3 regions of the Paraburkholderia sp. EB58 genome follow, and region 2 is predicted to be linked to each of the others. Evidence: riboswitches for the same ligand, from Rfam matches in the RefSeq annotation. Region 2 holds a riboswitch; each other region holds the start of a gene.

Region 1 (4,144 bases), on a different contig from region 2:
TGGCACATCTGGTGGATGACCTGCTGGAAGTGTCCCGTATCAATGAAGGAAAGATCGAACTTAGAAAGACACGCGTCGATTTATCGGCGCTGATGCGAACGGCGGTCGAGACGTCGCAGGCGACTGTGGATGCCGCTTCCCACCAACTGACCATCGAATATCCGAGCACGCCGGTTTTCCTCGACGCTGACCCGACCAGACTCTCGCAAGTGTTATCGAACCTGCTCATTAACGCGGCCAAATACACCCCGCGTGGCGGCACATTGCGTCTCACCGGCAAGCAAGACCAGGGGTATGCGGTGGTATCCGTGCGGGATTCCGGCATCGGCATCTCAGCCGACGATCTTCCGAAACTATTCCGGACGTTTTCTCAGTTGTCCAAGGGAAAAGACTTTTCTCAGGGCGGTCTTGGCATTGGCCTGTCGCTCGTGCGGACCTTGGTTGACTTGCACGGCGGCACCGTCACGGCCAAAAGTGCGGGTATCGGATCGGGAAGTGAGTTCACCGTGAGACTGCCGGCATTGCTCGATTCGGAAAATCCACCAAGCAACGAACCCGCTCCTGTGCCGACAAAGGGCGAATCTAAGCGAGTGCTTGTCGTTGACGATAACGAGGACGCCGCGGCTAGCCTCGCCATGTTGCTTGAAATGGAAGGTCACGCAACGCAGGTCGCTGAGAATGGCTTACGCGCCATACAGTTACTCGGCGAGTTTTATCCCGACGCGGTTGTCCTGGACATCGGCTTACCCGGAATGGACGGCTACGAAGTCGCGCGAAACATCCGTAAAACGCGGTCAGGGCAAAAGCTGCTGCTTGTTGCGCTCACTGGGTGGGGCCTGGAGCAGGATAAAAGCGAAGCGAGGTTAGCAGGCTTCGACGTTCATTTCACCAAGCCAGTGGATGTCCAACGCCTATTGGACGCGCTAAACGGCAGCGAATCGGTTCCCCGTTTATAGTTGCGGGACGCGCTACGCTCAAGGTCGCCGCTCATTCCATCAGAAACGAATGGCTGGCGACAACTCATACAGGCCTAGCGAAATTGTCAAGGTTTAGGCGGCTAACGCTAACGTATTCATAGGAAAGCGCTCGTTCAGCATCACTTTTTTTCGGCCGAAGTGACAGCTAGAGTTATCGTTTCGCATCAACATGACCGTATCGGGGCGATACTTGGATGTGGCCGGCACGCACGGGGCCTCAGTGCAACGATCAGGTACAGCCAGCGCTGCATGACTGCTGGCTCTCGCTATGGCATCAACGGGTTTATTTTGGAGCGGCCGCACGGCGGGTATCCCTTCGCCGCGGCACGGCATTCGTTTGCATCCGCACTCTTTCCCGGCTGTCCAGTTTAATCCGTTTCCCTGCAGCTCTCCCGCCGTTCGGCGATTGGCCGCCCGAACCGGGTACCGTCCGCGCTTCGGCTCGCCGCAAGTAGAAGACCCTACGACGGCCGATTCCGGGAAGTCCAGTCAATTCCGTTTCGAGTCTCCAACGAATTCGGTTTACCGACACAGTGCAGGGGAACGGAATTCGTTGGACTGGGTGCCAACAAAAATCAAGAACTTGACAACAAATTCGGTCACGCGCTAGATAACGCGGAACCGAGTAAAGTGGACTCGCCGGATTTGTGACGCGAATTCGCTGGATTTGCCGGAGTGTGTGAGAGCGGCCCGCGCTGCGCCGGTTGCGAAGGCTGCGTGCGGCTACAAGCAGTCGTTCGGCAGCGTGACCCAGATCGTTGCCAATCGACCAAACCAGGAGCGCTATCAGATGCGAGTGCGCCGATCACTCAACCGTCAATTCCCTTTCAGAAGCTTTCGATCGTCCTCGATAGCAGGGATCGGAGCGCGTTACGCCGTCTTTTTGCCGCGCTGCCGGGCTAAACGATTGACCTCTCATAGCACGGCCCATTACGCTTGCGCGCTGATGGTTCCCGGCGACGGGATCAAAAGGGAACGCAGTGGAGGCTTTCGCGCCTCGAGTCTGCGGCTGCCCCCGCAACTGTGAGCGGCGAGTCCATGCCAGAAGGGCCACTGGGAAACCGGGAAGGCCGGCAATGGGCGTCGACCCGCCAGCCAGGAGACCTGCCATCAAACGGCGTCGACGCATACGCATCGGGCGGGGTGCCCCGGTGAAGGTTCAGGTTCTGCTGCCTGAGCCGGTTTGCTGAGACGAACGCCATTTGGAGGCAAAACCATGCTCAGAGCTTTAAAACACGTTTTCAACGACAGTTCCGCCGATGTGAGAGGCAAGGTCATCGGCATTTACGTCTTTCTCATCGCCGTCAACCTTGGCGCCTGGGCCTGGGCGCTCATTGCTTTCCATAGTCGCCCGGTACTGCTCGGCACCGCTTTGCTGGCCTATGGCTTTGGTCTGCGCCACGCGGTGGATGCAGATCATATCGCCGCTATCGACAATGTTACGCGCAAGTTAATGCAGGAAGGCAAGCACCCTGTAGGTGTTGGTTTCTTCTTTTCCATCGGTCACTCTCTGGTGCTGCTCATCGGCACGGTCATCATTGCCATCACGGTGATGAGCCTGCAGAGTGGCTTTGAATCCTTCAATAACATCGCGGGCATTATTGGCACGCTTGTGTCAGGCACTTTCCTGCTGTTGATGGCAGCCCTGAATCTCGTGGTCGCCCGGGACGTTTATAAGACTTACCGCCGTGTGCGGGGCGGCGGTGCTTACGACGATGACAGCTTCAACATCCTGCTTGCAACCGGGGATTCATCGCCCGGATACTGAAGCCGCTCTTCCGGTTAATCGGTCAGAGCTGGCAGATGCTGCCGGTAGGTTTTCTGTTCGGACTGGGATTCGACACAGTGACGGAAGTGAGCCTGCTGAGCGTCGCCGCAGCAGAGGCCAGCAAGGGATTGCCGATCTGGTCCATCCTTGCTTTTCCGGCACTGTTCTCTGCCGGCATGTCGCTGATCGACACGACCGACGGCATCCTCATGCTCGGTGCCTACGGCTGGGCCTTCGTGAAGCCGATCCGCAAACTCTATTACAACCTCACCATCACCATCGTCTCCGCCGTCGTGGCGATCCTGATTGGCGGGATCGAAACACTGGGGCTGATCGCAGGAGAGCTGAATCTGCAAGGATGGTTCTGGGACCGTATCAGCGACCTCAACAATAATTTCGGCCTGCTCGGCTACGGCATCATCGGGATTTTCGCAGCGGCTTGGGTCATCTCTTTCATCGTCTACCGCGCAAAGAAACTGGACGAGGTGGAAATCGGCTAGGCCGGGATCACCACGGGCTGATCCTTGATCTCGCGCCGTGGTACGTGAACGATGCTATGGAGTGAGACCAGCCTGTCCCGACGTTCTGAATTTCCGATGTCGAGATAGGCGAACGGCAGTTCCGGGTCGATTTCGGCCGGCGCAACCCCAGCACGTTCAGGACTACCGACCAAAAAGAGAATGCCCGGATGTCCGGGCGTTTGTCTTACTGTCTTTCAGCAGCTGCGGGATTTTTCACTATCGTCGGCAGCGCTTTTTCACTTATCTGGCACACTTTTCACTTTCTGTGGCACCCGACACCGCCACGACGCACTTGCCAAAATCGGTTAAGGGTTTATACTTAGTGCGTCTCCTCCATGTCTCCTCCGATATGGATTCAGCCCGCCACTGCGCGGGCTTTTTCTTGGCCAAAAAAAAGCCCGGCAATAGCCGGGCGTGGGTTAAGAGAACGGGCGAACAGTCTGCCCACTAACAGATCACTTCAACCACCTCGCCGAACGGCGCCTGTCTGGCGCGCCGCAGCGGCGTTGTTGATGCCCACAGCACCGGATATGACGGTCCCTCATCGGGAAACCGGCCGTCCATGTCGGTCAGATAGACCAGGAACGCAGGGTGGATACCGTCGTCCGCGAGTCGCCTGAACGGATCGAGGAACGATGTTCCGCCACCACCAAGAACGGGCTGCAGGTCGACGGCTTCACCGCGCTCGAAGGTCTGGATCTGCGTGACCCGCGTATCGCAGTCCATCACGATCAACCGGCGCGGACGCACTGCATCGTTCACGGCGAGGATTTCCGCTGCGAACTGCGCCTGCGTCTCATCCCAGACCGAACCACTCGAGTCGCGCACGAACACCGCGTCGCCAACCGCCGGTTCGTGCAGCGATGGCAGGTACAGGC
Region 2 (4,144 bases):
CGAGACCCCGGTGCTCAGCGCATGCATATGAAACTCGTCCCACGTGTGATCGACAGTCAGGCTGACGGTTTGACGCGGACGGCGATTCAGCCACGTCTGATCAGTGACGTCCTGCGGATTCAGAATGCCGACCGCGAGACTGACAGGCGTCGAATTGCCGAGCGCGCCCTTGTATGAGAGGTCGATACCTTGAATATGCGCCCGGCCGACGTTCACGGGGAGAAAGGTCTCCGAGTCATACGTGATCAGGTCGTGGGCGCGCGTGTCATACACAGCAGCCGTGAAGGTACCGAACGACGTGGCGGCGTCCAGTGCGGCTTCAACCGTATCGCTGCGCTCAGGCAACAGGTTCGGGTTCCCGTAACCTGGATAGTACAGATCATCGAAAGTTGGCAGACGGAATGCGTTGCCATACGAAAGCCGTGCCGTATAAATCGGTGTGATCGCATAGGCCACGGCGATATTGCCGGTATTGACCGACTGGCCCTCGATAATCTCGTGGCGCCCCGCAAGGAACACCGTCAAATCACCCAACGTGGCTGATTGATGCAGAGAGACGGCTGAATCGTTACGTGTCGGCACGCCCGAGGGAATGTCGATCGGCAGGAAGGCTTGCTCGCGCGAAAGGTCGTAAGTGAGTTTCGTCTCGCCCGACAGGGGCAAATTGAAAAGCTTAAGCCCGTGTTCCTGATGCGTCAGCGAGGTAGACGAGCTGATGCGCGTCGAGTCGATCTCGTCGGTCGGGATACCCGGCGCGTTCGAATACAGGAACTGACGGTCGTTCGCATAGCCAACCGACTGGTCGAACTGGGTGAAAGGCGTGATATCCAGATGGAACGCCACGCCCGTCGTCAGTTGATGATCGAGTTGCCGGTCATCGCCGCCCGCATTGTCATAAGAGAGATCTGACTTGTGGTAAAGGGCAAACGTGGAGATCGACCAGTTGTCGTGCGCATAGCCGAGGCGTGCGTCCACGTTCTGTGCATGGTACGGGTTACGGCCATCCTCGTGGCCATAGGCCCACGGCGCGGTCGCGTCGATGCCCGCCGTGTTGTAGTCATGCAGGCCCAGCGAGTAGGTTAGCCCGGACAACGCAGCCAGGGGACCGGTGGACGGAATACTGCCTGAAGTCCGGACCTGCGTATCGAAGGTCTTGTTCGAGCCGCCGCCCGCGGAAATCGTGGTCTGGTTCGGCTGATTTGAAGCGTGGTTCGTGAACAATTGCACGACGCCGCCCATGGCATCCGCACCGAATGACGCGGCCGCCGGGCCAGAAATGACTTCGACGCGGTCGAACGCGGAGGTCGGCAGATCGGCCCACTCCGCTTCGCCGGTGGTGGCGGAGCCGACCCGGATACCATCGATAAACACCGCGACCTGATTCGTCGACGAACCACGGATACTAACGCCGGCCAAAGAACCCGGGCCGCCGTTTTGCGTAATCGTCACGCCGGGCAATGTGGCGAGGGCCTGCGTGATACTAGGGTCAATCGGCGACAGTCGGTTCAGGTCCGCGCGAGTAAGAACCTGCGTCGAGGCATAGCGTTGATCGAACGATTGCGGTAGATGCTGAGTGTCGCCGGTCACGAGGATATTCGGCAGCGTGGTGGTTGCCGGAGCTTGTTGGTCCGGTTGCGGCAACGTCGAGTCGTCCGCGGCTTGCGCAATCTGGCACGCCGAGACGGTCAAGGCCGAAGTGATGATGAGACGACGGAACTTCAAAAGGGACATCCTTATTACTAGAAGATTGGATGACATGCCGCGTGCGCGAACGCGATCGTTCGATGTCCGATACAGGTCATTGCAAAGCTCTTTCCTTGTCGAAGGATGCGCAGCACTCCAAGCCGTGGTGTGGGCAAAGCAAGATCAACCCTCAAGCCGGGGGGCGTGCGGTTAGCGCGCCTTAGAGACGTGCGTGCTCGTATACCGATGCGTGCGTCGACACACACGCGCAACGGAGATTCGCAACCGGACACGAAGCTGGGCAATCTACGGGATACGGGTCTGGCTCAACGTCCAGACCGCAGACAATGTCGGCCATACGGATATCTCCTGGGGATTACGCGCCCCAAAGTCGGAAGAGGGATACGACGCCGAGGTCTGACTTCCGGTTCATGCTGAAACCGGTCACAGTGGCGCGACCGCGCTGGATTTTCACCAGCTTCCACGAGTCGTATGGGCGGCATTTTACGTGCGAACCGATGCCGGTTGAATTAATTCTGGCTCGGCGTGGGATGGATGAGACACGGCAGGACGCGTATGCGACGCGATCTACACGCCTTCCTCGCCCTAAGAATGTAAACTTGCCAGTCTGAGAAACTGGATGAGCCATGCTTAGATTCGACAATCTGTGCAAACGCTACGGCGGACGCACCATCTTTCACGGACTGCATTACAGCGCCAGTGCGGGCTGCGTCGCGCTGAACGACGAAAGCGGCAGCGGCAAGTCAACCCTGCTCGGCATTCTCGCTGGCGAGATCGAGGCCGATGCGGGCGAGGTCTGGCTGGGCGGTCATTCGCTGCGCACCGCGCCGCTTGCGGCCAAATCCGCCCTCACCTACGTGCCCGAGGACTGCCTGACGTATCCGCTCGAGACTGGGCGAGAGTTTCTCGAACGCGTAGCCGCGCAAAGACAGACAGCTCTCGAGAACCACACGCTCGAACTGGCAGACCGCTTGGGCGTCACGCCTCATCTCGAGAAGCGCTTCGAGCAGATGTCGTTCGGCACGCGCAAGAAAATCTTCCTGACGTCGGCATCGGTCGGGGCGCCGACCGTCGTCATTGCGGATGAACCGGGTGGCGGGCTCGACGCCGCTGCGCGCGCTGTCCTGGTCGATCTGTTCAAACAGCTGGGCCAGGACCGCGTGGTTTTCTTCACGAGCTACGATGCGGCCTTCACACAAGCGTGCGAAGCAAAATCGATCAGTTTTGCGGATCTCGCTACGAGGGGCTAAACGACGCTCATAACCGGGTTCGCGCATGCGAATCCGTCTTAGACCATCACGTGCATCACGGATGCAATGACAGCCCCTTGATGGCCTTGTCGACCGCCTTCTTCGGCCCGCGCAATGCGATCCCAACCAGGTCGGGCTGGTCAGTGGGTTCGGCATGGAAGGCGGCGCGATTGTCGTCGTCGTTGCCGGTGGAGAACATCGCTTTCACGTAGACCGCGATGTTCAACTCGCGTTGCTGGCCCTGCTGAAACGCGCGTAGAAGGCCAGACGCGTCGCCGCCATAAATCATCATGGGCTGCCCAAGTAACGCGGCGTACTGCCGTCCATTCGCGTCTTCGTACGGTTTGCCAATCGCCGCAGGGGCCGTTGCGGCAATGCCGGTGGCGAGAAACGCGGTGACGTTCAGCTTCTGCCATGACGCCAGGTCGTCACGCACCACGAGCGCCACTTTCGTATCGAACTCCATCCCTTCCATTCCTTTGCCGTATCACGTTGACTCATCCTTTGGAGCCTTAATGGTCGAAGAATGAGTCATTTCGGAGCCGTGCTCCGCGGACCCGCGCGGCACCAACCGCTTCAGGCCCTTCAAGGGCAAGACTAAACGTGGCTCAGCGCGGAGTCTGGAAGATTTGTGCAGCGCTTGCCGTAGTGTGCGGGCGTCAGCCCGTAGGCGCGGCGAAACCACCGCCCCAGATGACTCTGGTCGGCAAAACAGAGCGCGTGCGCGACCTCCGCCGGCGCCACCCCGCGCGCAAGCCATTGACGTGCCTTGGTCAGCCGCAACTGGATCAGATAAGCATGCGGCGCAAGCCCAAAACTGGCCTTGAACGCACGCGACAGACGAAAGCGATCGACCCCGCACGCCGCAGCCAGACCGTCGAGGCCGATGTCATCGTGCAGATGGGCATGCAGATAGTCACGCGCGCGTTGTGCGACTGGGGGGATGCGGGGATCGCCTTCATGACGCAGGCGCCAGACGAGATGGCGACTCAGGTGTTCGAGCAGGCTGTCGGTGGCTGCCTGCTGCACGACGCGGGTCTCTTCGCTACGCAACACGCGAAACAGTGTGGCGATTGAGGTGACAAGCGCGATGTCGTCGCTCAGGGTAGCGGGGAACTGCGGCTGCCCCGTTGCGGGCACTGCATCCGACCATGTTCTCAGTTCGCGCGTGAGCCAATCCGGCTGGAGGT
Region 3 (4,144 bases), on a different contig from region 2:
CAGATGATGTCGTACGGCTACGATCCCTTCCTGTCGGAAGGGTCGGTGAAACCGCCGGTCTTTTTGACGTCGACGTTTGCGTTTCGCACGGCCGAGGACGGCGCAGACTTCTTCGATATGGTTTCAGGCCGCAAGCCTTCACCGGAAGGCGAAAGCGCGGGCCTCGTGTACAGCCGCTTTAATCACCCGAATCTCGAGATCGTCGAAGATCGTCTTGCGTTGCTCGATGGCTCCGAATCCGCTGTCGTGACCTCGAGCGGCATGTCTGCTATCGCGGCGATTCTGCTGGCATTTCTGCGCCCAGGTGACTGTGTGGTTCAGTCCGTGCCACTTTATGGCGGCACCGAAACGCTGATTTCAAAGTTTCTGCCGGAGTGGGGCATCAAATCCCAGGTGATCGAGGATGGGCTTTCGGTGGAGGCGATCCACGACGCACTCGAAGCGGCGGCGAAAAAGGGCCCTGTGCGGATGTGCTACGTCGAGACACCGGCCAACCCGACGGACGCGCTATTCGATCTGGAAGGGCTGCGCCGCGAGATCGACGCGTTCGAAACGCGCCACGGCTATCGTCCTCTTTCGGTGTGCGACAACACGTTGCTGGGTCCGCTGTATCAGAAGCCGGTGCAGCAGGGCATCGACCTGAGCGTGTATTCGCTGACGAAATACATTGGTGGTCATAGCGATCTGGTGGCGGGTGGCGTCACCGGCAGCCGTAGCCTGATCACGAAAGTCCGCTCTATCCGCAGCATGCTGGGCTCGCAACTCGATCCGCATTCGTCATGGATGATCACACGCTCCATGGAGACGCTGGTGCTGCGCATGGAGCAGGCCGCACGCAGCGGCAGCGCCGTCGCGCGGTGGCTCGCGGCCAATCCGTATCATCCCGTGAAAGTCCTGCATCCGGAACTGATCGAAGACCCAGTGTATCAGGCGGTCTACCGGCGTCAATGCACCGGGCCTGGCTCGACGTTTGCTTTCGTCCTCGACGGCGGTCGCGAGCAGGCGTTCAAACTGATCAACGGCCTGACGCTGTTCAAATCGGCCGTGAGCCTTGGCGGTACGGAGTCGCTGATCTGTCACCCCGCCTCGACGACGCATTCAGGCGTGCCCGCTGAAGCACGCGCGAAGGCGGGCGTATCGGAAGGGTTGATTCGCGTGTCTGTGGGGCTGGAGCATCCCGACGATCTGATCGCCGACTTGTCGTACGCGCTGGAGCACTGCTGACGCGAGCTTGGTGAGGTGAAACGCCCGCTGCATTGCGGGCGTTTCACGAGATGCCTACTGACGTATGTGATTTCGGAGGAGGGAGGATGCAACCGCGCAAGCGGTTGCATTGCCTTAGAGGTAAGCCGACTTGCCGACGATCCGGCCTGTCGATGCGGGGCGTTGGGCACGCTCGGCGAGCGCGCCGAACAGCAAGCCGATCGTAGTCCACAAGATCACTTGCATGCCGATCGCCGCGACCCTGAACTTCCAGAGCAGAACCGCAGGGAACGCCGCCGGCACTTCGTTGATCACGGGCAGCGCCAACTGCACGGCACCGATGATTACAACAAACACGATGCCCGCAACGATCGACGCATTCCATTGACCCAGGCGTGCAGTAGCATGCTTGCGCACCTTGAGCGAGAACACCATCGTTGCGATCGAAATCGCGATCATGAGGAAGAACAAGCGGGTCCGCATCCCGATCGTCTCGGGGTCACCCACCGAAGGTGGATTGGCAGGGTATTTGATGTTCGGCACGATCACCAGGGTGATGAATGCCGCGAGCGCAAGCCAGGCAGACAACGGTCGTGCCCCCAGTTTGCTGGCACGGCCGAACACATAGGCGAAGGTTAGTGCAAACAGACCTCCAACCGCGGCGCTGAACGTGACCACACCGGTCAAGAGACCTAAGCCTGCCTGCGTGTGCCGGCTGACGATCTCGGGCTCAGGCGGTTCGCCCTTTGCCGCATCGGCCTTTTCCTCGAAGGAAATGGCCTGATCCACTTGGGGTTCGCCGACCAGCTTGGCGAAACTGAACGTGAGAAGACCCGCGGCGACGCCCGCGAGCATGCCGCGTACCAACAATTTACCGACCATGATGGACTCCGCGTTAGTGGCAGGGGAAGCCAAGCAGGTGGCGGCCGTCGTGGACGAATTCGTGGACATACATACCGGGGACCAGCGATGTCGCGCCCTCTTCAGCACCCACGAAGTAGATGGCGAGCAGCATGATCAAGCCGCCAAAGATGACCCATGGCAGCAGTTCACGCAGAGGAATGGGAGTCGGCTCGGCGGCCGGATTCAATGCAGCGTCAGTCATGATTGACTTTCTCCAGGGGTTACGCGCCCCAATAGTGGATTGCAGAAGTGACGCGGAGCTCGGGTCTGGCTTTCGGTTCGACGGTGAACCGCTTACAGTGGCGCGACCGCGCCGGGCTTGCACCGGCTTCCGTGCTCCACGCTAAGGCGTATTCTACGCGCTAAGCTTTCATGATCGGGTAAATGCAAGGTGTCGTGCGCGCCACCGGCATGGTTTTCAACTGAAAGGAAAGAATGGATACACGTGTTTTGCTGGTCAGCCACGCAGCGACGCCCGCGATGCGGCAGGGCAGGTTTCCCGCCGACGATCCATTGGACGCGCGTGGGATCGCGGACGCCATGGCCTGGCGCGAACGCATGCCTCCGGTCAAGGAGGCGGTCGCGTTCAGCAGTCCTGCGGCTTGCGCACGCGATACGGCGCAGTCGCTCGGGCTTAAGGCGCTTGTTGCGCCCGGACTCGCAGATATGGACTATGGTCAGTGGCGCGGCCGGCGGCTTGCAGAGGTTGCGGAAGACGCGCCGCATGAGCTCGCAACATGGAGCCGCGATCCCGATGCGGCGTCGCATGGCGGCGAGTCCTTTGTGCAGGTTCTTGCACGGGTTAGTGGCTGGCTTGATTCGCTGAACGAGACGGCGAGTGTGGTCGCCGTCACCCATGCGCCGGTTATCCGTGCCGCTTTGATTCATGCATTGAACGCACCCCCGGCATCGTTCAGCCGTATCGAGATCGCGCCACTCTCGGTTATCGAATTACGGCGTTCGGCTCGCGGATGGGCATGGTGGCCGGCACAGTCGTGAGGTCGCGCCGTGACTTCACTTTGGGTATTCGCCAGTAACCGTCCGGGTCGGGCGCAACGCTGAAAATTAAACCTGCGCGAGCCCGCCGTCGACGAACAGTTCCGTCCCGGTGATATAGCTGGCGTCGTCGGACGCGAGAAAGGAAACCGCCTTCGCGATCTCGTCGGCGTCACCCACGCGGCCGAGGGGAGTGGTTGCGGAAACTTCCTTGCTATACGATTCAATCTGGTCGTCACTCAACTTCAGTTCGGTCTTATAGGCAGGCGTGACGACGACGCCAGGTGCGACCACGTTCACCCGGATGTCGCGCCCTTTGAGATCCGACGCCCAGGTACGGGCGAAGGAGCGTAGGGCAGCCTTGGTGGCGGCATAAACACCGAAGGCCGGTGTTCCTTGTATCGATGCGATCGAGCCTGTTATCACGATCGCGCTACCCGGACGCATGAGCGGCAATGCACTTTGCACGGTGAGCAAGGTACCTTTCACGTTGATGCCGAAGTACTTGTCGAACTGTGCTTCGGTGATCTCGCCGAGAGGGACGAACTCTCCGCCGCCCGCATTGGCAAAGAGAATGTCGATCCTTTGATGTTCCGCGGCCACCGTATCGACAATGGTCTTGAGGTCCGCCGCCGACGAAATGTCGCCACGTATCGCACGTGCCGCGTGCCCGATTTCAACAACCGCAGCGTCCAATTCCGCCTGACGTCTACCGGTAATAAACACGGTTGCACCCTCGCGAGCGAGGCGCTTGGCAGTGGCGAGGCCGATTCCGGTGCTACCGCCAGTCACGAGTGCTACCTTTCCCGCATGCTTGCTCGAATGGATGTTTTCATAAAGAGAGGTTTTCATTTCAGAGTTCCTGGTTCACCTATGTGGACGACTGAGCCCAGCTTAGTTTAAACACCCGTGCGGATAAATAGGTGTATCGTGGTTTATCTATCCATACGTGTGGATAATCGACGGGGCAGATTCCATGGACCATTTGCAAGCAATCCGTATCTTTGTCCGCGTTGTTGAGACAGGGGGCTTTGGGCGCGCA

Evidence for each region. Region 2 has a riboswitch for cobalamin ahead of P3T40_RS08855 (TonB-dependent receptor domain-containing protein). Riboswitches for the same ligand answer to the same signal wherever they lie in the genome.
Region 1: it holds a riboswitch for cobalamin, as region 2 does, so the genes downstream of both, P3T40_RS36850 (HoxN/HupN/NixA family nickel/cobalt transporter) here and P3T40_RS08855 (TonB-dependent receptor domain-containing protein) in region 2, are expected to answer to the same signal.
Region 3: it holds a riboswitch for cobalamin, as region 2 does, so the genes downstream of both, P3T40_RS02175 (CbtB domain-containing protein) here and P3T40_RS08855 (TonB-dependent receptor domain-containing protein) in region 2, are expected to answer to the same signal.

The regions. Positions count from the first base shown of each region.
Region 1 is NZ_JBNDMQ010000038.1:58,895-63,038, reverse strand. Features, by position in the region: gene P3T40_RS36855 (hybrid sensor histidine kinase/response regulator) at 1-956, shown strand, start outside; cobalamin riboswitch at 1,908-2,103, shown strand; partial or broken gene P3T40_RS36850 (HoxN/HupN/NixA family nickel/cobalt transporter) at 2,194-3,245, shown strand; gene P3T40_RS36845 (vWA domain-containing protein) at 3,714-4,144, opposite strand, start outside.
Region 2 is NZ_JBNDMQ010000004.1:365,394-369,537, forward strand. Features, by position in the region: gene P3T40_RS08855 (TonB-dependent receptor domain-containing protein) at 1-1,731, opposite strand, end outside; adenosylcobalamin (AdoCbl) riboswitch at 2,086-2,177, opposite strand; gene P3T40_RS08860 (ABC transporter ATP-binding protein) at 2,331-2,954, shown strand; gene P3T40_RS08865 (DUF2000 family protein) at 3,010-3,420, opposite strand; gene P3T40_RS08870 (AraC family transcriptional regulator) at 3,552-4,144, opposite strand, start outside.
Region 3 is NZ_JBNDMQ010000001.1:469,055-473,198, reverse strand. Features, by position in the region: gene P3T40_RS02185 (cystathionine gamma-synthase family protein) at 1-1,224, shown strand, start outside; gene P3T40_RS02180 (CbtA family protein) at 1,339-2,085, opposite strand; gene P3T40_RS02175 (CbtB domain-containing protein) at 2,099-2,308, opposite strand; cobalamin riboswitch at 2,348-2,479, opposite strand; gene P3T40_RS02170 (histidine phosphatase family protein) at 2,542-3,105, shown strand; gene P3T40_RS02165 (SDR family NAD(P)-dependent oxidoreductase) at 3,172-3,954, opposite strand; gene P3T40_RS02160 (LysR substrate-binding domain-containing protein) at 4,079-4,144, shown strand, end outside.